DNA from 4 places in the Acetobacterium sp. UBA5834 genome. Region 1 is predicted to be linked to each of the others. Evidence: riboswitches for the same ligand, from Rfam matches in the RefSeq annotation. Region 1 holds a riboswitch; each other region holds the start of a gene.
What was found. A riboswitch is a leader RNA that binds a small molecule or an ion and turns the genes downstream of it on or off. The one in region 1 is predicted to bind cyclic di-GMP.
Positions count from the first base shown of each region.

Region 2: another riboswitch for cyclic di-GMP. It lies ahead of B3F51_RS14930 (prepilin peptidase); the one in region 1 lies ahead of B3F51_RS02865 (prepilin-type N-terminal cleavage/methylation domain-containing protein).
Region 3: another riboswitch for cyclic di-GMP. It lies ahead of B3F51_RS11255 (putative bifunctional diguanylate cyclase/phosphodiesterase); the one in region 1 lies ahead of B3F51_RS02865 (prepilin-type N-terminal cleavage/methylation domain-containing protein).
Region 4: another riboswitch for cyclic di-GMP. It lies ahead of B3F51_RS13565 (hypothetical protein); the one in region 1 lies ahead of B3F51_RS02865 (prepilin-type N-terminal cleavage/methylation domain-containing protein).

Region 1 covers NZ_DJGY01000012.1:84,979-91,007, reverse strand. Annotated here, with positions in the region: gene B3F51_RS02875 (prepilin-type N-terminal cleavage/methylation domain-containing protein) at 1-620, opposite strand, end outside; gene B3F51_RS02870 (prepilin-type N-terminal cleavage/methylation domain-containing protein) at 662-1,249, opposite strand; gene B3F51_RS02865 (prepilin-type N-terminal cleavage/methylation domain-containing protein) at 1,379-1,978, opposite strand; cyclic di-GMP riboswitch class I at 2,073-2,175, opposite strand; gene B3F51_RS02860 (type IV pilus twitching motility protein PilT) at 2,433-3,485, opposite strand; gene B3F51_RS02855 (GspE/PulE family protein) at 3,500-5,182, opposite strand; gene B3F51_RS02850 (bifunctional diguanylate cyclase/phosphodiesterase) at 5,213-6,029, opposite strand, start outside.
Region 2 covers NZ_DJGY01000069.1:195,824-201,852, forward strand. Annotated here, with positions in the region: gene B3F51_RS14900 (pilus assembly protein TadG-related protein) at 1-193, opposite strand, end outside; gene B3F51_RS14905 (TadE/TadG family type IV pilus assembly protein) at 194-604, opposite strand; gene B3F51_RS14910 (Flp family type IVb pilin) at 778-945, opposite strand; gene B3F51_RS14915 (Flp family type IVb pilin) at 992-1,159, opposite strand; gene B3F51_RS14920 (Flp family type IVb pilin) at 1,219-1,386, opposite strand; gene B3F51_RS14925 (Flp family type IVb pilin) at 1,439-1,606, opposite strand; gene B3F51_RS14930 (prepilin peptidase) at 1,661-2,338, opposite strand; cyclic di-GMP riboswitch class I at 2,418-2,502, opposite strand; cyclic di-GMP riboswitch class I at 2,582-2,666, opposite strand; gene B3F51_RS14935 (DUF2325 domain-containing protein) at 3,152-3,490, shown strand; gene B3F51_RS14940 (DUF3793 family protein) at 3,487-4,044, shown strand; gene B3F51_RS14945 (bifunctional diguanylate cyclase/phosphodiesterase) at 4,152-6,029, opposite strand, start outside.
Region 3 covers NZ_DJGY01000055.1:44,037-50,065, reverse strand. Annotated here, with positions in the region: gene B3F51_RS11270 (isocitrate/isopropylmalate family dehydrogenase) at 1-973, opposite strand, end outside; gene B3F51_RS11265 (phosphohydrolase) at 1,039-1,545, opposite strand; gene B3F51_RS11260 (LiaF domain-containing protein) at 1,725-2,183, shown strand; gene B3F51_RS11255 (putative bifunctional diguanylate cyclase/phosphodiesterase) at 2,220-3,614, opposite strand; cyclic di-GMP riboswitch class I at 3,753-3,828, opposite strand; gene B3F51_RS11250 (glucose-6-phosphate isomerase) at 4,023-5,360, opposite strand; gene B3F51_RS11245 (aldo/keto reductase) at 5,558-6,029, shown strand, end outside.
Region 4 covers NZ_DJGY01000067.1:24,035-30,063, reverse strand. Annotated here, with positions in the region: gene B3F51_RS13575 (3'-5' exonuclease) at 1-595, shown strand, start outside; gene B3F51_RS13570 (sensor domain-containing diguanylate cyclase) at 712-2,739, shown strand; cyclic di-GMP riboswitch class I at 2,816-2,899, shown strand; gene B3F51_RS13565 (hypothetical protein) at 2,978-3,379, shown strand; gene B3F51_RS13560 (class II fructose-bisphosphate aldolase) at 3,653-4,513, opposite strand; gene B3F51_RS13555 (DUF1667 domain-containing protein) at 4,503-4,934, opposite strand; gene B3F51_RS13550 (NAD(P)/FAD-dependent oxidoreductase) at 4,931-6,029, opposite strand, start outside.

The DNA.
Region 1 (6,029 bases):
CCTTCAATCGTTACTTGATAACCATCTCTCAGATAGACAACCTTTGTTACCCTAGCGGTTCTTTGATCCTTATTTGCGCCCGTACCATCTATATTATCATCCCCCGGACCGACTGTTACTCTCCATGCTGCGCGATGACCAGCTGGCGTGGCATCCTGATACTTAAACAAATTAATCTGGGAAATTGACTTCTGATTATATACTCCGTCCAGCCAAGGCAGATCTGCACTCAAATACCGGTACATTTGATGGCTGGCGTTGACTTGGGATGTTCCATACAACTTGTCACCTGGATGAAAAGTCTTGTAGCGATATTGAACTTCGCCTGAACTGAGACTGACGGCCAAACCATTTGACCACGGATCTCCACCACCCGTTCCAGTATTGTTACTACCATCCGTCATATCCGTTGTTCCGCTATACTCGGTTGCCACAGCCTGAGCTGCTACATAGACTTCTCTCGCTTCGGCAATATAGGCTTTACCTTTGGCATCTGCCACAAATCCCAACATGGTTGGAATGGTAAAGGCGGCTAAAATAGCAAGCACCACTAATACCACGATAATTTCTACCAGGGTAAAACCTTTCTGTAGTTTTACTCTCTTTTTAATATATTCCATCACTCCCCCTTTAAAATACAATAAAGCTTCTTTCTTTGTGATTAATAAACACGAGTTGGCACTCCATCTTTCTTATTCCAGGGGACATTCGGCCGCAAATTGCCCTCTTTGATAAGTTTTTCTACCGTAATCGTTGCATCACTATACCAAATGACGTGATCATTTTTTACATAGTACACTTGTTTTACCGCACCTTCCTTACCGGGTGTCTTATCCATTATAACGAACCAGTAGGAGTCCCCTTTTTGATAAGTACTTCGGTAATTACCGTTAGAGATTTTCAAATCATTACTGAGGTATTTTCTCATTTGCAAACTTGCTGCTTTATTAGGGTTACTACTACTATTATTAGCACCAGATACCCAGTACGAGTTCAAGGCATCAGCAGGATTATCGCTTCCCGTCTCTAGGTTTTGACCAGTTCCAATATATTCTGTCGCCACGGCCTGGGCTGCCACATACACTTCTCTGGCTTCGGCAATATACGCTTTTGCTTTAGCATCCTCAACAAAGCCCAGCATCGTCGGAATCGTAAAAGCCGCAAGGACCGCCAGCACTACCAGTACCACAATGATCTCTACCAGGGTAAAGCCTTTTTCTAATCTCACTCTTTTGTTTTTCTCATTCATACGCCCCTCTTTTCCTTACTCATACTCAATAATATCAATCCAAAATAATAAACAATACTGATTTTACCAAACCACTCAGACTTATGAACACTGACTAGATCTATTTCAATTGATCGTAGCTTATTCTATTTAATAGTTATATTTTTCAACCAGTGCATTATTTTTTTCAATGGTTATTCGGTAGCCATTTTTAAAATAAACGACCTTTGTTACCTTTGCAGTCTTTCCAGTTGATTCGTCCAATCCCACCGTTACCCGCCAGGCCGACTGCTCCGGTATTACTTCTGTTTTAGTTGGAGTCGTTGTTTTATTTTTAATAACATTAAATTTCGAAATTGTAATATCCGCTCCCAGATAATTATCCATCTGGCGGCTAGCCCTAACTCTAGACAGCTCGTACTCGTCTTCACCCGGCTTCCACTGGCGCCGTTCCTGAATTGTATATGAGCTTAAACTGTTGCTCAAGCCTTCCCATTCCACTAAATCTCCACTTGTTGGCGCCCCATCGCTCAACTCTGTTGTCGCACTGTACTCCGTCGCCACGGCCTGGGCTGCCACATAGACTTCCCTCGCTTCAGCTATATAAGCTTTTCCTTTGGCATCCGCCACAAATCTCAGCATCGTTGGGATGGTAAAAGCCGCCAGAACCGCCAGCACCACCAGCACCACAATAATTTCCACCAGGGTAAACCCTTTTTTGCCGCTGATCTGTTGCTTAAACCACTTCATTAATCTCCCTCATTTCGATAATAATTATGGCTTGTTTATCTTGATGTCGTATACTAACATTCAATTTTTTTGCACAAAAAAAGCCACCCCTATGTGTGGCAGCTGGCTGTCCTATTATCTGGCGTATAAACCGCCACCATAACGTAGACCCTGAAGCTTTGCGTCACAGACTTTCATCTGATTTGCTCTTCGCTCTCTTAGGGTAATTCTTTTTCAATTAAAAGTCAAGTTAATCTTTTTACAAATTTTTAATGGGATAAGGTGGTTTTTCAGCCAAGTGTTTTTAACTTGTTCATTTTATGAACAGGTTCTGAATTTTCAACCGTGTTGTGGGCGGTCACGGACCGCCCCTACGGGTTAGTGCTGGGGATTGGGTTCGTTTTAAGAATCCACTGCGTCCGGGCGGTTACGAACCGCCCCTACAAATTATAATTGACGTTATTTTAATAACAGGCTACCGCCCAAAATACTGATTAAACTCCTGCTTGTCACTGGCCCACTCCAGGCCGACTTCGTAGCTTATTTTCTGGTCGCGGACCAGCATCGCCAAATCGGCATTGAGGGTTTTCATCCCATCCCGGCCACCGGTTTGCATCACCGAGGCCAGCTGGTGGGTTTTATTTTCACGGATCAAATTAAGCACTGCATCGGTACCGATCAGCACCTCCAGAGCGGCCATCCGGCCCTCGCCATCGGCCAGGGGCACCAGCTGCTGGGTGACGACCCCTTTTAAAATGCTGGACAGCTGGGTGCGGATCTGCTGCTGGCTGTGGGGGGGAAAGACGTCAATGATCCGGTCGATGGTATTGGCAGCGCCGATGGTATGCAGGGTCGACAGCACCAGATGGCCGGTTTCGGCTGCGGTGACGGCGGCCGATACCGTTTCGTAGTCCCGCATTTCGCCCACCAGAATAACATCCGGGTCTTCCCGCAGGGACGAGCGCAAAGCGGCGGCAAAGGAGCTGGCATCGACCCCGATTTCCCGCTGATGAACAATGCTGTGCTTATGGGCATGCTTATACTCCACCGGGTCTTCAATGGTTAAGATATGGACCGCCCGGTTGACATTGATATAGTCAATCATCGAAGCCAGAGTGGTGGATTTCCCGCTACCAGTGGGCCCAGTAATTAAAATCAGGCCCCGGGGCTCCGATGCCAGCTTGCGGATAATCGGTGGCAGCTTGAGTTCCTCAAAGCTGGGGATGGTATCGTTAAGGAGGCGGATAGCGGCGGCATAGCTGCCCTGCTGTTTATAGATATTGACCCGCTGCCGCAGCCCTTCCGGGGTAACATGGCAAAAATCCAGGTCACTTCCATCTTCCAGCTTTTTGCGCTCCGCCGGGGTCAGGATGCTAAAAATCAGCTGTTCAATAATCTGCGGGTTGTGCTCAAAATCACTTTGATAGAGCTTGCCGTTTTTTCTAAAAACCGGGGGCAGGTCCCGGGATAAATGAATGTCTGAACAATCGTTGCGGCGGCCATAGTTGACCAGATCTAAAAAACGCATTCTCAGGCTCCTCCCTATTCCACATAGTATGATAATTTAAGAAATTCTTCCATCGAAGTGATCCCCTGGATGGTCAGATTGGCAACACTTTTTCTAAGCGGAATCAGCTTCCCGGTTTGTTCCACATAGTTATAAATATCCTCAATCGGTTCTTTCCGGGAAATCAGATTGCGGATGGTTTTATCAATCGCCAGAATTTCATGGATGGCGGTTCGGCCCTTGTAGCCGGTATTGTTGCAGATATGACAGCCCCGACCCCGGTAGAGGGTGGTCAGCCGGGGTTCTCCCAGCAGTTCTCTTTCAAACTCTGAGGCGACGTAGGCTTCGCGGCAGTTGGGACAGATTTTCTTGACCAGTCGTTGGGCTACCACCCCGGTCAGGGAGTTGGCCACCAGATAGGGTTCGACGCCCATGTCCTGGAGCCGAACTACCGCCGACACGGCGTCGTTGGTATGGAGGGTGGACAGCACCAGATGACCGGTAATGGCCGAACGGACGGCAATCGAGGCGGTTTCGGTGTCCCGGGTTTCGCCGACCATGATAATGTCAGGGTCCTGCCGCAGGATCGAGCGGAGTCCCACATCAAAGGTCAGCCCGGCCAAAATATTGACCTGGGTCTGATTGATCTTGGGCAGGTTTCGTTCCACCGGATCTTCGATGGTGGCAATATTGACATTTCGCTGACTGAGCATTTCCAAAATCATATAAAGGGTGGTGGTTTTGCCACTACCGGTGGGGCCGGTAATATAGACCACCCCATGGGGGCTTTGCAGCATCTGGAGGATTTTCTGATAATCCCCATCGTTCATCCCGAATTGACCGGCATGATCCAGGGGGACGTTCATACTCAAAAACCGCATGACCATTTTTTCACCGTAGACGGTAGGAATACTGGAGCTACGGACATTCATTTCAACCCCATCAATACGGATCCGGAAGTGCCCATCCTGGGGCACCCGCCGCTCGGCAATATCCAGATTGGAGAGGATTTTGATCCGGGCAATCAGGGACTGGTGGAGGTTATTGGCCAGGGTCAGGTAGTCGACAATCAGGCCATCGATCCGCAACCGGATAATGGTTTCTTTTTCAAAGGGCTCGATATGAATATCACTGGCCCCGGCGTTATGGCCTTTTAACAGCACCGAATTGACCAGATTGACAATCGGGGCATCGCCCTCATTGGTGAGAATATCCTCAACAAATGACAAACTGCTGCCCTCGACGGTTTTATTGGCGGCTTTGGCAGCTTTTTTGGCTTCAATTTCGGTATAGGTTTTGCGGATGGTCTCGAGAATCACTTCCCGGGTGGCCAGCACCACATCGATGTTCATATTGGTAATCAGCCGCAGGTCCTCAATGGCATAAAAATCGAGGGGGTCATTCATGGCCACCACCAGGTGGTTGTTTTCTTCACCAATCGGAATCAGGGTATATTTAAAGGCAATATTCTGGGGGATTTTTGCGGCAGCTTCCAGATCGATGGGGGTATCCTGCAAGTCCAACACCAGCACATTCAGCCGTTTGGACAGAGCCGTCAGCAGCTGATCCTCGGTGACATAACCATATTCAACCAGGATCGCTCCCAGTCGCTTGCTTTTATCGACCTTCTGGTAGGCCAGGGCTTCCTGAAGCTGTTCTTCTCGGATAAAGCCGGCGTTAATTAAGATATCACCAATACGAATGTTCTTAGTTTCCATTATCTTCCTTTTCCAATACCTTCTGGCATTTTAAAAAATCTGTTCTTCAAATTCAAAAACCGTCATCGGCTTGCCAAAATAATAGCCCTGGATAATATCGCAGCCCAAAGACCGCAGCAGATCGACCTCGGCTTCGGTTTCAATCCCTTCGGCCACCACCGTCATCCCCAGTTTTTTTATCATCTTAATGACAGACTCCACCACAATCAGATTCTGCTCCCGCTTGAGATGACTGTTGAAAAAACCCTGATCCATTTTAATGACATCCAGGGGTAAATTACCCAGCAGATTGATGGAGGAGTAACCGGAGCCAAAATCATCCATGGCCATTTTAAAACCGTAAAGACGAAAAGCTTCGCCGATCTCAATCATCCGATCAACATTTTCAAAAATGCTGGATTCGGTCAGCTCGATTTCCAGATTGCTCCGCTTGATCCGATACTGATTGGTAATGTTTAAAACCCGTTCAACAAAATCGCTCTGTTTAAGATTCTTACGGGAAAGATTAACAGAAATGGAAATTTCCGGATAACCGTCTGTTTCCCAGCGTTTCAGAATGCGACATACTTCTTCCAGCATAAACATATCCAGCTTTTTAATAAACCCGGTTTGTTCAAAAATGGGAATAAACTCCCCGGGTGAGATCAGCCCTTTGTGGGGGTTTCGCCAGCGTACCAGGGCTTCACAACCACAATAGCGGTTGGTGTGGAGATTGTACTTGGGCTGCAGATACATTTCAAACTCCTGGTTTTCCAGGGCATCTTCCATTTGATCGATAATTTCTTTTTCATCGCCAATTTTTTTCCGGAAAGCATCGGAATAGAAAAACCAACGCTGGTTCTCCGCC
Region 2 (6,029 bases), on a different contig from region 1:
AATATACGGCTGCATCCGCAGCTTTTTGCTGTTCTCCAGTACTTAAAAACGCCAACCCCAGATCGATTACCAATGCCAGCATTCCCATAATAAATACCATCGAAACGGCCACAATAATCAACGCATCACCTTGTTCGGATTTTTTTATCTGTCTATAGGGAAATTTTTTTAATAAGTTCATTATCTGTCTCATTTACTCCACCTTCATGGTACAGGATGAAGAAAGATTCATGGTTTCACCCTGAACAAAAACACCAACAATTGGAGTCAATATATTCACATCATCACTGATAACGATGATTACATCACCAAGACGGGGGTTTGATGTATTTGTAAACGTGATGCTGATGTCTACAGTGTCGGCAATGTTCTCAGGAGCAATTGTCCGAATATGCTCTTCAATTGCTGTCTTACTGGTTGAATGAACGATTGCATAGCGTGCGCCTTCTCTTGCGGCATAATCAATACTGTTCTGATTCATAAACAGCCAACCAAAATCGATAATTGCGCACAAAATCATAATCAAAATTGGCAGGGTGATAGCAAGCTCAACAATTGCTTGCCCGTCTTCTTTTTTAAACCGTTTGATTATGTTTGCAAACATTTTTCCTCCCTGATCATTCATCCTGAAGATCTGATTTATTTAACTGTAACTGGAGCAGATCGTTTAACCGACTAAAAAAGGCATATTGATTACGTCCGGCAGAAATCTCCACTTTGACGTTGCCAATATGCCACTGGTTTCTTCACAGTAAACACAATAACTACCTGTAGGCTTTATGCTGCTAATTGGGTTCCAATATCCGTAAAAAATTGACCGATTTGAGGGCCCAGTAACCAGATGGCAGCAATGGCAGCCAATGCAATCCCGGCAATAATCAGACCATATTCAACCATACCCTGTCCATCTTCTTCTCTGATCATGCGTGATAATCCGTTTTTCATTTTATTTTCTCCTTTTAATTTAGTATCTTCAATAAATTATTATCGTTTATGCAGCTAATTGAGTACCAATATCGGTAAAGAATTGACCGATTTGCGGGCCTAGTAACCAGATGGCAGCAATGGCAGCCAATGCAATCCCGGCAATAATCAAACCATACTCAACCATACCCTGTCCATCTTCTTCTCTGATCATGCGTGACAATCCGTTTTTCATCTCTTTCTTCTCCTTTATATTTTATGATTCGTGCTTAATTTTTTAAATAGTCTACTTCATTATGCCGCCATCTGCGTTCCGATATCCGTAAAGAACTGACTGATTTGTGGTCCCAGTAGCCAAATGGCGGCAATGGCAGCCAATGCAATCCCGGCAATAATCAAGCCATACTCAACCATACCCTGTCCGTCTTCTTCTCTGATCATGTGCATTAATTGATTTTTCATTTCAGTTTCTCCTCCAATATTTTATATTTGTTAGTCAAACTAATTAGCGTAATTATGCTGCTAACTGAGTGCCGATATCTGTAAACATTTGCCCGATTTGCGGCCCCAATAACCAAATGGCAGCAATGGCAGCCAATGCAATCCCGGCGATAATCAAGCCATATTCAACCATGCCCTGTCCATCTTCTTCTCTGATCATGCGTGATAATCCGTTTTTCATTTTTTCTTCTCCTTTTTAATATTTTTTACGTATTGTTACCAAGTTTACCTCGGTTTAAAACAACATTCCAAAATCTATCAGATAATTTGTGTTGATAAGGTTTAAAATTAATACGGATACAAAACTGGAAGCCATAAACGGTCCCAGGGCAACCTTTGATTTTAAATTACCTTTTCTTCTAATGATCAGGTAAGCTGTGTAGATCATCAGAAAGAAAGTCATTATCATAATCGCAGAAATTATTCCATAAACGCCCAAACAAAAACCAACCGCAGCGGCATATTTTACGTCTCCCCAACCAGCGCCCTTTCCAATTATTGCTGGTAAAAAGAATATAATAAAACCAATTACTAAACCAAAGATATTCATCCCAATACTGGTAATCGGCTGCCCGGTAATGATGAAGGCACCGCCCACGAATATCGTCATTAATACCAGCTCATTGGGAATTTTTTTAATGCTGATGTCGACAGCAGAAAGAATGACACAGATTGAAAAGAGCAACATACATTCCAGTGTTTTTGGTTCAAGTCCGTTGAGCTTTACAAAGACCAACCAGATGATTGCATTAAGCATCGCCCAAAAGATTGTTTTTGTAACACTGCCGGATAACTGATGGTTGGTTAAGGTCTTGACTCGCTGACTGATTAAATAATCAGTCGTTTTTTTCATAAATACTCCCATCACTGCTCCAATTATAAAAACTTCTGCAGTTATCAGTAATTGATCCATCAGTATCCTCCATTCGTTTTTTGCAATAAAAAAGCAACGATTTACTCGTTGCAATTAAGGCGAATTAAATACACCTATAATCTGCAACTGGCTGTCATATAAATACTTATTTAGACCCTATAGCTTTGCGTCCTTACCTTTCGATAAGTTTGCCAAATATTAAATTGACCAACAACTGAATCGTATAGAATAAAAAAACAACGCATTGACACGTTGCATTATAATCATCATTAAAAAATGTGGTTGTGCAACTGGCTGTCATATAAATAATTACTTAGACCCTAAAGCTTTGCGTCCTTACCTTTCGATAAGTTTGCTAAATATTCTATTGGCATCATGATAAGGCATATATTATCAATTGTCAAGTGAATATTTTGCGAATTATTTTTTTTATTATATTTGCAGCAGTAATATTTTGCTCAAAATACTTTAGATTACTGCTGACATTAAATATAAGATATTCATTATATGCGCCGATGTTTCTTGTGCATCACTCGACTTTTGATTAATATTGTTGTGCAATTTTGTGATATTATTATCAATCATCAATTGTATTATAATAATCTAATGTTGCAGCCGTTTTTTTGATGATCAATGTTATTTCGCGAAAACTGTTAATCAATATAAAGTCAATGCTTAAAATATTGTATGTTGATTTATGCGGTATAATATTTAAATATGAGCTTTGTAGTCAGCCATAAAAACCAATAATAATTCCTTAATAAATGTTTAAAAATAATTGACAGCTGCTCCGAATTGTGATAAGTTATAATCAGTTAGTAATAACTAACACAAGGGGATGGAGGGCACCAAATGAGCATTGTTATTATTGGCGGAAATGATCGCATGATTTATCAATATAAAGATTTATGCAAAGAATATGATTGTCGGGCTAAGGTTTTCACCCAAATGCAGGGTGCAATGAAAAAAAAAATCGGCGTCCCAGATTTGATTGTATTATTTACTGGGACGGTTTCGCATAAAATGGTAAACTGTGCGACCGATGAGGCAAAAAGACTAAATTTGCCCCTGGCACGGTCACATAGCAGCAGTTTGGCTGCATTACGAAACATTCTGGAGGAGCATTGTGCTCAATGTAAGAATTGCGATGGCTGTGTTTTAAAATCGCATACCCGGAAGATGTCGTCATGAACAAGTTCGAGAGAGAATTGATACGCCACTGTTCGCCTACATTAGCCGGAATGAAAACTGGTAATTTATTCAGTTATCCATTTACCAGCTATTGCCAACTCGCAGAGCAGCTGGAGCAGTGTAATAATACGTTGAATGCTCGTGGGGTTTATCTGGAGGTACTGAGGATAAATGCCAGTCGGGTTTTAATCTATGTTTATCGTCAAAGTCGACTGCTCAAAGACTTTTCATGTCCGCGGGTGGACAGCTTTCTTCAGGACATTGGTTATCGTACCGAGGATTTGAAATCTTGTCTGGAATTTTTATCCAAGCGGATTCAAGATTCCAGCGAATTTCCCCACGAGATTGGCTTGTTTTTAAGTTATCCGTTTGAAGATGTTCAGGGATTTATCGAGCATGAAGGAAAAAATTGTAAATATTGTGGTTGTTGGAAAGTATATTGCAATGAAAACGAAGCAATCAAACTTTTCAACAAATATAAAAAATGTACGCAAGCTTACTATCGACGATTGCTCAGTGGGTCATCACTTAGGAGATTGACTGTTGCTGCCTAACTAAAAATTTGACTGTTGTAATTGCTCTGTCAAAGGCCATCCATTTGCTATTGGCAAAAATGGATGGCCTTCTTAAATAATTTTGTTTTTATCAATGATTTATGGGTTTAATTTTCATCAGTTATTTCAAAGATATGATTAAAAATATTTTCTATCGCTGCTGAATCCAGCGGTTTACTGAAAAGATAGCCCTGAATATAGTTGCAACCGCCACGCTTTAATTGCCAATATTGATCCCAATCTTCAATCCCCTCTGCGGTGATTTCTAGCTTTAGACTATGTGCCAATGAAATTAGACTATCCATGACCTGATTGTTTTTGAGGTTTAGAAACTTATCATTGATGGATTTATCCAACTTAACCTTATCAACTGGTATATATGTCAGATAATTCAGAGATGAATAGCCGGTACCAAAGTCATCCAGGGCGATTTTGAAACCAGCATCTTTTAATCCCTGTAAAAAAAACATCGTTTCATTATCATTCTCCAGCAGAATGCTTTCTGTAATTTCAATTTCAATCATTTCTGGTTTAACTGCATGAGTCCTTATGAGTTGCCCCAGATACGCGATAAAATCTCTATCCTTCAATTGTTTACTGGAATAATTAATCGCAATTATTTTTTCTCCGAGCCCCATGTCTCGCCATTTAGCAAATTGTTCAATAGCCGTTTTAGCAACCCAACGACCGATATTGATAATCAGACCCGTATCTTCTGCAACTGGAATAAATTGATCTGGTCGGATATTATGATCTTTAAATCGCAATAACGCTTCGAACCCATGGATTTGAGCTGAACACAAATCGACTTGTGGCTGATACAGAAGTTTGAAACCATCCGTTTCTAAGGCTTCTCGAATAATTGCTTCTATTTCGATTCGGGTATTAATAATATCTTTCATTTCAGAGTAATAAAAGATGTAGTTGTTTTTGCCGCTATGTTTAACATGATACATCGCTGTATCAGCATTCATTATAATTTGATTGATATCACAACTGTCTTCCGGAAAACAGGTTAATCCCATACTGATATTGATATTATTGGCTTTGCCGTTGAGTACAAATGCTTTGTCAAAGGCTGCTTTTGTAATTTGAGCGAAATTTTCAACTTCTTGCGTTCCATTAACATTTTTTATTAAAATCAGGAACTCATCTCCGCCAAAACGGGAAACAAACGTCTTTTCATTGGAAAGGTCACTGAGTCGATGAGCAATCATTTTTAAGATCTCATCACCATAGACATGTCCCTGGGTATCATTGATCGCTTTAAAGTTATCGATATCAAACAATAAAACGGCGCCAGGTTTGCCAGATTCCAGTGCATCCGCAAGTTTTTCTAAAAAGCTCATTCGATTTGGCAAATCGGTTAAAAAATCATGGGTAGCAAGGTATTCAATATAGTCCTCCTGTTCCTTCATTCGTGTCGTGTCCATGAGAATTCCATGAATTTGTTTAATAAGACCATTGCCCTGTGATATTCCTCTGCCCCGGAATAGTAGCCATTTTACTTTATTATTCTCATCGTTAATGGGAATCTGAATATCAATTTCATTTTTACGCCCAGCACAGTAGGACTGTATTTCGGATAATAATCTGTTTTTGTGTTCCGGATCGGTTAATCGACTCAATAAATCTTCAAATTTTTCGTTTTCATTGGGGATTCGACTGACATAAGAAAAGTTATCAGATATCAGAATTTCATTAGTATCTAAATCCAATTCCCAAACTGCACTATTTGTAATTTCTGTCGCAATGGCATATTTCTGATTCAGGATTCCGACTTCTTTGAGACTTTTTTCAATGACCTCATACTGAGATCTCAATTTGTCTTCAGTTTTTTCAAGATGATCATTGGTTATTTTTAGACTCTCATAACTTTCCTGTAATTGTTTTTGAATGGCACGTCGTTTTAAATTATCGACGATAAGAATTAATGAAACAGTCAAAAGAAAAAGTATCAGAACCCCGATGCTAACAAAAATTTC
Region 3 (6,029 bases), on a different contig from region 1:
GATCGGCATATTGCCCCCGACCCTCTTCCACCATTCGTGGCGCTGATCCATGAATCGCTTCGAACATGGCATATTGTTTGCCGATATTGGCTGATCCAGCCGTACCGACACCACCCTGAAACTCAGCCGCTTCATCAGTTAAGATATCACCATAGAGGTTTGGTAAAACCATCACCTTAAACTGACTACGTCGTTTTTCATCCACCAGTTTGGCGGTCATGATATCGATGTACCAGTCATCCATTTCAACAGTGGGATAGTTTTTGGCAATCGCTTTGGCCGTATCTAAAAATTTACCATCAGTGGTTTTGATAACGTTGGCTTTCGTCACTACGGTCACTTTATTTTTACCGGATTTTTCCGCAAAATCAAAGGCGGCCTTGATGATTCGCTCTGAACCTTCCTGGGTCGTGACGGTGAAATCAATGGCAAGATCATCATTGACATGGATGCCCTTGCTGCCAACAGCATAAGCTCCTTCAGTGTTTTCCCGATAGAAGGTCCAGTCAATATTCTTTTCCGGTACCGATACGGGTCGAACGTTGGCAAATAAATCCAATTCTCGACGCATCGCCACGTTGGCACTTTCGATATTTGGCCAGGGGTCACCCTCCCGGGGGGTAGTTGTTGGTCCTTTTAAGATTACATCACAGGTTTTGAGTTCTGCTAAAACCTCATCCGGAATCGCTTTGCCGCAGGCGGCCCGATTTTCAATGGTCAAACCGTCGATGATTTTAAAGACAATTCTGCCCGTTTTAACGTCATCGGCCAATAAAAATTCCAATACCCGTTGGGCTTCAGCTGTAATAAATGGCCCAATGCCATCACCACCGACAACACCGATGATAATCTGTTCTTTTGTTGTAAAATCAGTAAAATCCTTTTGAATCGCCATTTTTTCGATGCGGGTCAGTTGTTCTTTAATCAGCTCTCCAAAATGGGCTTTTGCTCGTTCAATTTGTTCTTCGATCAAGTTCTATCCTCCGTCAAATCAATTTATTAGGGTCATATATCATTCTTAAGGCACTATCTATTGCCTTAAGCTTTGGACATCATACTTTTAAGCCGTTTGATGGGCTGGGTGTTTTTAAAAACCAGTTCATGCGTAGCCACAAATTTATCCACTGCCGTCACAACCCAGCTGCCTAAATTTGCTGGTGGAACAGGCGTCAGTGGAAACATGTGCTTGACGATCATGTCGGCCTGACGTTCATCAATATCAAAATATTTTTCGGCATTTTCCAGGGCTGTTTTAGGATGCGAAAAGCCATGCATCTCTTTGATTCGATCCAAGCCCTTTCCGGTTTTCACCTTTCCCTGCCAGGACTCCAGAAAAAAATCATGGAGGGTTGCGCCCCGGGCAATGGAGGCATAATCCATACCTAAAAATCTGGCTACGCGATAGGAGTAATATCCAACTGCGACTGAATGTTCATACAAACCATTGCCATGGTGATCAATTTCTCTTAATTTTTGGAATTCACTGTGTGTTATAATATCGCCAACAATGGTTTCAAACTCATCATAATACTTTTTTGTTTCCATTGAGACCTTTCATTTGCTCTTATTTATTCAGCAATGCTGAACAGATGCTTCGAATATTATAGCATAATACCTTTATTTTTAGTTAAAATTATCGGAGATGTTCTGAAAAAAAACAAAAAAAGATTCGAATCTTCTGAAAACCATGTTAAACTGATTAAAAAGAACAGGAAGGATCAATCATGAAGATAAAAAACATACTCATCGGAACCGGTGTTGTTTTCGCCACCAGTCTGGCGCTTTATCACACCTGTGTGATAAAGAAGGGCAAAACCTTTGCCGCCAGTCTGGATAAGAGTCCCGAATCGCTGGATGAAGCAGTCCTATATGGCGGTAAAATGAAAGACTACCAGAACCAAACGATGCAGGATACCAAAATCGGCGCCTTCTTTGGGGGCATGCAGCTTGATTTTTCGGAGGTGATCACCGATAAAGCTGCTTATCGCATGGATATCAGCATCATTAATGGTGGTTTGAACATCATCGTTCCCAACAACTTTAGACTGAAAATAGTCGACACCTGTAAATTTGGCGGTATTGCCGATCATACCGTTTGTCTAGATCCAGATAATTCAGTGGCCCTTTCGGTTTTTGCCGACGTCACCTGCGGCGGGCTGAATTTTGAAAATGCCCCGGAATAAAACACTTACTCCCCAACAAAAAAACTGAAATCCAGGCTAAACTGATTTCAGTTTTTTATTGACAAATGCTTCAAATTCAGGGATATTCATCGGCTTGGCATAAAAAAAGCCCTGGGCGATATCACACCCCTTCTCTTTAAGAAAATCTACCTGTTCCCGGGTTTCCACCCCTTCGGCAACAGTAATCAGATCGAGATCCTTGGCCATATTCAGCATACTGGTAATGATCTTTTCCCCCCGGGCATTATCCGTCGATTCGCTGAAAAAGGCCTTGTCCAATTTTAAAATATCTGCGGGCAGGTTTTTCAGAGTATTGAGAGATGAATAGGCGCGACCAAAATCGTCGATGGAAATATGAAAGCCAAAATCTTTTAAATGATTCATAATCTCAACCATCTGGACATCATTATTAAAAATAGTGCTCTCAGTCAGCTCAATTTCGATCATTTTAGGATCTACCTGATAACGATTAGTAATCGTCAACAATTCTTCCGGTAACAGCATATTTTCCAGATGAAGCCGGGAAAAATTAACTGAAATAATCATATTGGTCAGTTGATCCATCTCCTTTTCCCATTTCGCCAGCAGCTTGCACACTTCTTCAAACATATAAGTATCGATTTTTTTAACAAAGCCATTTTTTTCAAACAAGGGAATAAATTCATTGGGTGGCAGCATCCCCCGTTCGGGATCATTCCAGCGCACCAGCGCCTCGGCACCAATAATTTGTTCATCCGAAAACAGATATTTGGGCTGGAGATAAACTTCAAACTCGCCACTTGCTAACGCTCGCTCCATTCTGTTTTCAATTTCATTTTCTAGAATCAGGGCGGCTCGCATCGATTCTTCGTAAAATGCATAGCTAATCTGGGAATTATCTTTGATCGACCGTTTAGCCATATTGGCACGATCACTAAGGGTATTAATATCCAACTCCGTTTCGCCAATCAAATAAACCCCCATGGAGATACTAACGATGTATTTCTGAGAATAGCCATTGATTTTGCAAATCAAATTTTCCAGCCGCTGAGAAAACTCTCCGTAGCCCTCATACTTCATTAAAATACAGAAATTGTCGGTTGCCATTCGGGCAAACAATTCCTCTTCGCAGAGATAATTTTCTAAAATTTTCGCAATGGCGGTGAGAATTTCGTTACCCGTCTGGTGCCCGTATAAGTCATTAATGGCCTTAAACTTATCGATATCAAAAATTACCATCGCATAATCCTGGGTCTGATTAGAGTCCATGATTATTTCACAATCTTTTTTAAACTTAATCCAGTTGGAGCAACCGGTTAAAAAATCAAAATCCTGAAGTTGCTTAAGTCGCTGGATTTCTTTTTTAAAGGTGCCGATGGTAAGATTGCTGTTCAAACTGATCATAAAGAGACCCATAAATGCCAGACCATAGAGAAGTATTTCCTGAATCACTCCTTGGTTCTCCTGGGAAAAAGACACAAAATTAACGAATCCCATCAACATGACCAAAAAAAACAACGCAAAGCTGAGGACTATAAACCTTTTTTCGTCATACTTCTTCACCATTACCTCCTAAATCGTTAAATCTATTTGAGTAACTGGCTGACTTAAAAAAGTCCCTTTAGCTTTGCGTCACTATTTCACAACAGTTTTGCCCTGTAATTTAGTATTCTTTTTTATCTCGGTACACAGATCTTTTAAGGAATGTAAAAAGACAATTCGTATTGTTTTTTTGATATTGTATCATAATTGTAACGATATGTCTTGTGCTGATTATTCAATTTTTTATTCTTTATTTGCCACAAAGCCGGTCATTTGACCATAAAACAAAGATACAAATTTGGGGCGCACTGGGGTCTGCTAGAGACGTTCTTCCAATTCCACCGTCAGATCTTCATAACCCGGTTTATGCAGCAACGCAAACATGTTCTTCTTATAGGCTTCCACCCCCGGCTGATCAAAGGGATTAACCCCCAGTAAATAGCCGTTTAGTCCGCAGGCTTTTTCGAAAAAATAGATCAGTTTGCCAATATGGAAGGCATCCAATTTCTTAAGCTTAATAATCCCATTAGGGACTCCGCCATCAACATGAGCCAACAGGGTGCCCATAAAGGCTTTTTCATTAACCGCATCAATTTCCCAGCCAGCAAGGTAGTTGAGTCCTTCCAGATTCTTTTCGTCCCGGAATACCTTCAGGTTGGACTGGTCTTCTTCGATGACGATCACGGTTTCAAAATGGTTTTTGGGGCCGTCCTGAATCATCTGTCCCAGCGAATGGAGATCGGTTGAGAAATGCACCGAAGCCGGAAAAAGTCCCTTACCGTCTTTGCCGTCACTTTCGCCAAACAATTGTTTCCACCACTCCGCCAAATACTCCAGGGAGGGATCATAATCCACTAAAATTTCAATATTTTTACCGCGGCTGTAAAGGACATTTCGATACAATGCGTATTGAAAACATGGGTTTTTTTCAAACTCTGGTTTGTTATACTCCTGATATCCGGATTTTCCACCATCCATCAACCCATCGATATCAATCCCTGCTGCAGCGATCGGCAGCAAACCGACGGCGGTATAAACGGAGTAACGACCTCCAATATCATCGGGAATAACAAAGGTTTCATAACCTTCTTCATCAGCCATAAACTTTAAGGCTCCTCGGGTAGCATCCGTTGTCACAAAGATCCGCTCCTGTGCCCCCGCTTTGCCATACTTTTCTTCCAGAAACTGTTTAAAAAACCGAAAGGCGATGGCCGGTTCAGTGGTAGTCCCGGATTTCGAAATGACATTAACACAGACTTCCTGATCCTTCAACAAGGCCAGCAGGTTCTCCAGATATTTTCCGCTGATATTCTGACCGGCAAAATATATTTTAGGGGCTTTTCGCACCGCTCGGGGTTCATCATTGTAAAAAGGACTGGTCAAGGCTGTGATCACCGCTTTCGCACCCAGATAGGAGCCACCAATACCAATCACCACCAACGCATCACAGCGATCCTGGATTTTTTTTGCCGCCTCTTTAATCCGGGTAAATTCATCCTGATCAAATTGAACCGGATAGTCTACCCAGCCCAGAAAATCATTACCCATCCCGGTTTTATTCATCAACTCATCATTGGCTTGAGCCAACTGTTGATAGCGACTTTCAAACTCACTGGAATCTATATTTGCATAAGAGAGATCGAAACGAATACTCATAATTCTTACCTTCTTTCTTAAATATTAACATATTTTCATTTTACACTATCAGTGATTGGAGTGTCAATTAATGTTCATTCACCAATCTGAAAGAAAGTTGAAATGCAACGGATCTTTGAGCCAATGACCGCATAACAGGTGACTTTTCTGATTTGATATGATAAAATGGGCAAAACCAAGAAAAGAAGAGGTGTAAAATGGAAACGCGAGTACTGGGACAAACCGGATTAGAAGTATCCCTTATTGGCTTTGGTGGCATTCCAATCCAACGCTGTAACCAATGGGAAGTTGACGAAATTGTTGAAAACCTTATTGAAGAAGGTGTTAATTTTATTGATACTGCCAGAGCTTACACCAACAGTGAAGAAATGATCGGGGAAGCGTTGAAGCAATGGGGCCGGGAACATTTTTACCTGGCTACAAAAACACCAAAACTCAGCTATGATGAGGTGCTAGCTGATGTGAACACCAGTCTGGCTGAGTTACAAACCGATGCCATCGATTTATATCAGTTCCATAATGCCAAAACGATGACCGACTACGAAACCATTATGAGCCCCGGGGGTGGATATGATGCGCTGGTCGACTGTAAAAAACAGGGGCTGATTAAACATATCGGCATTACCTCCCACTCTTACGAAGTGCTCGATCGGGCTCTGGATGAAGATA
Region 4 (6,029 bases), on a different contig from region 1:
CAGTCCCCACAACTGCGAAATCATCGAAATCGGCGCCGTCAAGGTACGGGACAATAAAATCGTTTCGGTTTTTCAGATGCTTTGTAAACCCCGCAACCCCATCAGTTCCTATATCACCAGCCTGACGGGAATCACCAATAACATGCTGGCCGATGCGGCCCCCATTGCAGAAGTGCTTTCCGCCTTTACTGCGTTTATCGGCGACCTTATTTTAATTGGCCATAAGGTCAATGCCGACGTCAATTTTTTGTATGATCACTGTAAGCTTTACATCAATCATGATCTGACCAATGATTTTATCGACATCCGGGAGTTGTTTAGGGAACGGCAGCGTTCGGTTCTCAATTCCCAACTGACCTCACTGTGTGAAAAATGCGCCATTCAGAACACAAATGCCCACCGGGCTCTATCCGACTGTCTAGTCAGCAATAATCTTTATCAGTCCCTGAAATATCATCAGGGTTCTCTGACCTGTGTGGATGAACTCAATACCCTGATCCTGGCCAGGGAGTTTAATCACAAACATTCCCCCTATAAAAAGAAATGCCAGCATCTGACCACCAGCAGGGATCAGTTTGCCCGGATTTCGCTGTGATTGCCAACTTTCTATTTTCCCCTCAATAAGGGCGACGGCTGCTTTGGCACCGCCGCCCTTTTTTAATCAGCACCACGGCATTTTCTGGATGTCTCGATCATGAAAGGAAGGAATTTATGAAATTTCGCAATCTTTCCATTAAATACTCAATGATGATCGTCCTGGTTGCGATCATTACACCCCTTTATTTTCTCTTTGCGATGATCAACTACAACAGCATCCGCAACGGCATTCTGAATAATACCCAGCTGGCCATCAACCAGACCCGGATCAACATCATTGATACCATTATCAGCACTGAAAAAAGCTACGAGCTGGTATCCACCTATTATGATGAGATGATGGCCGAGAGTCTCCAGCTGTTTAATGCCGAATATGAGACGCAAAAGGGCAATGTCACGGCCATCGATCTGGACGCCATCAAAGCGCGTTACCATAATAATCTGGATCTGTATATTATTGATGAAAACGGAGTCATCATCCGGACGACCTTCCCCTCGGCCCTGGGCATTGATTTTAAAACGGTACCGGATTTTTTTAAGACTCTCACCGAACTGCGCCAGAGGCATGACCCGGAAATCTCCCATGTCACCACCGATTTAGTCACCGGGGAGCTGCGCAAGTGGGGGTATATCCCCACCGCCGACCATCGTTATGTGCTAGAGGTGGGCATTTCGCCCGGCTCGCTGTCACAATTTATTACCCAGCTCAACTACACCGATATGGAAAAAACTGTACAGGACAATAACCCCTTTATTGCTGACATCACGGTCTATGACAAAAACCACATCATGCTGGGTAGCGGTCAAACCGAAACCGACCCGGCCCGGATCGCCATGATTGATACCGTCATCAGTAATGGCACCGACCAGATCATCACGGGCGACCTGGGCCTGCTTGATCAGGAATACATTTATGTCAACACCTTCCCCGGCGGCATGAACGATTCCCAGAAGGTCATTGCCATCCGTTATCAGTATGACGATATTATCCGCCAGATCAATGGCACCCGGATGGCCACCCTGCTGGTCTTTCTGACTTACACCGTCTTTAGCCTGCTGCTGATCTATTTCCTGGTGACCCGCTCCATCACCGAGCCTTTGATCCGCCTGACCAACCGGATTAAAGGGGTCTCCGGCACCAACCTGGATTTTTTCATGCCGGTTTCCGGCAGCAACGAACTGGGCCAGCTGACCCAGTCCTTTAATGAGCTGTCGGCCAAGCTACAGTCGACCCTGGTTACCAAAACCTACCTGGAAAACGTCATCGATTCGGTCGGTGATATTCTGATTATTATGGATAGTGATCTTAAAATCCTCCGGATCAATCAATATACTAGGCTGTTTCTGGGCAAGCACTGTGGCCAAATCGTCGGTAGCCCGATTGACACCATCTTTGACGGCAGTAGCAGCCTGCGTGATTTGCAGGCAAAGTTGATTTTAAACCCCCGCCTGGAAAACATCGAAGGCACCATGATTAAAGACAACCATCAGAAAACCACCGTAATCGCCTCGATTTCTGCCTACCGCAGCGAGGATGGGCAAATCCTCGGCTATATCTTAAACGCAAAAGACATCAGTAAAACCAAGCAGATCTTAAAAAAACTGGAAGAATCCAACCTGTTTTTGAAAAAGCAGGAGTCGATTCTGCTTACGCAATCCACCATCGATGCCCTCACCGGAGCCTGCAACCGGGGCTGTATCTTTAACATTCTGGAGGATATCCATGCCAATACCCCATTACTTTATTCGACCTTTTCGGTGATGATGATCGACCTTGATCATTTTAAATCCGTCAACGACCGCTTTGGCCATCAGGCTGGTGATACGGTGCTGGTGGAAACTGTCCAGATCATCATGGATAACCTCCGCAAAAGCGATTTTCTGGGCCGCTATGGCGGCGAAGAGTTCCTAATTGTGATGCCGGACACCACCCTCAACGAGGGCTACCAGATTGCCCAGCGGATCCGGATCAAAATCAAAGATACCCGTTTCTACCACGATCGCATCGAGCTGACCATCAGCGGCGGAATTGCCGAGTGGGATCACAACAGTGTCAGCGAGCTGATCGAAACGGCCGACCGGCTCCTCTATCAGGCTAAAAAACAGGGCCGCAACACCATTTTGCGGACCGAAAAATCTTAATCAAATTAACTATATTCAAAACCTTGAATTATCCCTTGCAATCGCTTGCGATCTGATTTATAATAAAATCAAATATCTCCGATAATGGCAAACCTGGTGAAAGTCAGGGACGCAAAGCCACGGGTCTAAGGCATTTTGCTACGACAGCCGGGTTGCCGAAGAGGGCGCAGGGTCTTTAACTGTATGCCTTTTTAGGCATACAGTTTTTTTAATGGAGATCAATTGAAAGGAGTCTTTTATGAAAAAAAGATTGTTTCTCGTTTTGGTCCTGGCACTGGCCCTTTCCGCCCCCGCTACGGCGCTGGCAGCACCGAAGAATTCAGACAAAGGCAACAGCAATCCACCTCCCAAAAAGGAAACCGTTGTCGCCCCGGCTCCAGCTCCAGTAGACGTTCCGGTTGTCAATCCAGTCGAACCCGAAAGCCCCGACAGCAGTGACCCGACCGTTACTGATCCTGTCACCACACCGGTTGACGATGGCACCACCGATCCAGTCACCGAAACCCCGGTTGACGATGGCACCACCGATCCAGTCACCGAAACCCCGGTTGACGATGACAGCACCGATCCGGCCGCTGAAATCCCGGTCATTGAACTGACTCCCGACCCCGTTGTCCCGGAATTGGAACCAGTTGTTTAATCGTTTCATCTGAATCATTGTTTAATTCAGATATCTGGCAAAAGCAATTTTGCTGAGATAAATTTTCTTCTTCTTTGACCAGCCTGAGCACTCAGTTCAGGTTGGTCTTTTTTTGTATAGTTTTTCGATCGTATTTGAATCCTTTTTGAGGGTAATAATATTCGCTACAATAAAAAACCATTTGATGGGAGCTTACCGTTTTTTTTAAACTGCGCTATTTACACCAAATGATTTTTTTATTATTATTCACCACCAAGTCTTTAGATGATTGCGTTAACCCTGAAACACCTTGATAGCCCGGATCACATCGGCCTGCATGGCCGCCTGGCCAATCTTTGCAATCTCATCAAAGCGCAGCACCTGGCCGGGCTGCTGTTCAAACCAGGTTTTGACAGCCTGCCCCCCAGCCAGCGACATGTAGGTAAAATAATTGATTTTGGTGATCCCGGCAGCAATGGCCTGGCGGAAGTCGCTATCACTTACTCCCGAACCGCCGTGCATCACCAATGGGACATCCACCTGCTGATGAATGGCGGCGATCCGCTCAAAATCCAGACAGGGTTCGGCCTCGTAAAGACCGTGGGCGGTACCAAAGGCAATCGCCAGGGCATCCACTCCGGTAGCCTCTACAAAGTCGCTGGCCTGCTCGGGATCGGTGTAGCATGCTGCTGGAGTCAGCTCTTTTTCTTCGGGATCAGGGCGTCCCCCGCCCTCCGGGCGCAGCACCCGACCCAACTCAGCTTCCACCGAGACGCCGAGATAATGGGCCACCCGGACTATTTCCCGGGTGTTGCTCAAATTTTCCGCATAGGGCAGTCTTGACCCGTCATACATCACCGAGGTGAAACCCATTTTCATGGCATGAAGCAGATAGCCCAGGTCTTCACCGTGATCGAGATGGACACAGACATCCACCCGGGCCTGGTCGGCCAGCCGGATCATCACCGGGCCGATGACTTCCAGGGGAATCAGGCTTTCATGGATCTGGGCATGCATGATGATCACTGGCTGGTTTGCGGCTTCGGCCGCTGCGATCACCGCCCGGACGCTTTCCAGATTAGGGGTGTTAAAAGCTCCCACCCCTGTTCTGTCAGCCTGAGCCTGCTTTAAAATCGTCGTCAGATTAACACGCATGATTCTCCTCCTTAATACTCCGGCAGGCCACAACATCCACCCCGGTACCGCAGATGTTTGAGATGACCACATCCCCCATCTGACAAGGCCCGATGAGTCTGGCTTTGCGGATGACATTCATGGCCATCGCCAGATCTTTTTTAGGAATCGGGTCAGCCGTTTTGACCGGCAACAGATAAACCTTATCTCCATATTCCACCAGTATCGTACTGGTTAAGGTTCTTTCCGGGTTTGTTAACTCTTTTTCGGCAAATTTTTTGCCCCGTTTACAGCCTTGTCCCTCTACCCTGTCGATTACCCCATCTGTTAGATAAACCGTGATCACACATTCCTGAGGACAGGTGGTACAGCAAACTTTGATCGCTGTTTGATCGGATTCTGTAATCATTTTTTCTTGCTGTTTCATGTTTTTCTGTCTCATTTTTTTACCTCTCGAACTGATACGGTGATGGGTTCGTCGGACTCGTTTAGACGGTTGAGTTCTTCCGGATGCAAGGCTACTGCATCCATCACACTGGGTTTATAGGCCTGGACTTTACCCTGGTAAAGGATTTCTGTACCGGTGTGAATCACGACTGCAGCCTGATCCAGAGGTGTTCGGACCCGGAATAAAATCCGGATTGGCTTTTGTGGCGGAATGGTCAGCCTGGCCGGTACGGTATAGCCGACATTTTCGCCGGGACTGATTGTGATCGTTGCTTGATTTTTGGCCGGTCTGTTTTCACTGACCACCGCCTTTTGCTCTAACGCATAGACTGCGGCAGCGGTTCCGGCCTGTTCAGCTTCCAGGGTCACATTGTCGACCAGATCGTGAACGTGGAGAACATTGCCACAGGCAAAGATTCCCGGTTGGTCGGTGGCCAGCTCTTCATCAACCAGCGGACCGTTGGTCCGGGGATTGAGGCGGACTCCGGAATTTTGCGACAGCTCATTCTCGGGAATCAGACCAATCGACAGCAACAGGGTATCACAGGCAATCACTTCCCGGGTCTCGTCAATCACCGCAAAGTTCTCATCAACCTTAGCCACCTCGACTGCTTCCAGATGCGGGTAGCCGATGATATTTGTTACCGTGGTTGACAGATGCAGGGGGATATCAAAATCGTCGAGGCAATTTTTGATGTTCCGGTATAGGCCATTGGCATAGGGCATCAACTCGTAAACCCCCAGCACCTGCATCCCTTCCAGGGTCAGCCGTCGGGCCATGATCAGGCCGATGTCGCCGGAACCGAGAATAACAATTCGTTCGCCTGGTTTGCGGTTTTCAATGTTGACATAACGCTGGGCCAGCCCGGCGGTCAGCACTCCGGCCGGTCGGGAGCCGGGAATCTTAATCGCCCCTCGGGTTCGTTCGCGACAGCCCATTGCCAGCACAATCGCCCCGGCTGCCAGAACCAGCATGCCGTCTTGATTGACTGCGGTGATCCGGTGGTCTGGTGCTAAATCGATAACCATGGTGTTCAGATAAACATCAATATCGCTATCCTTCACCCGGTTAATAAACAGCTCGGCGTAT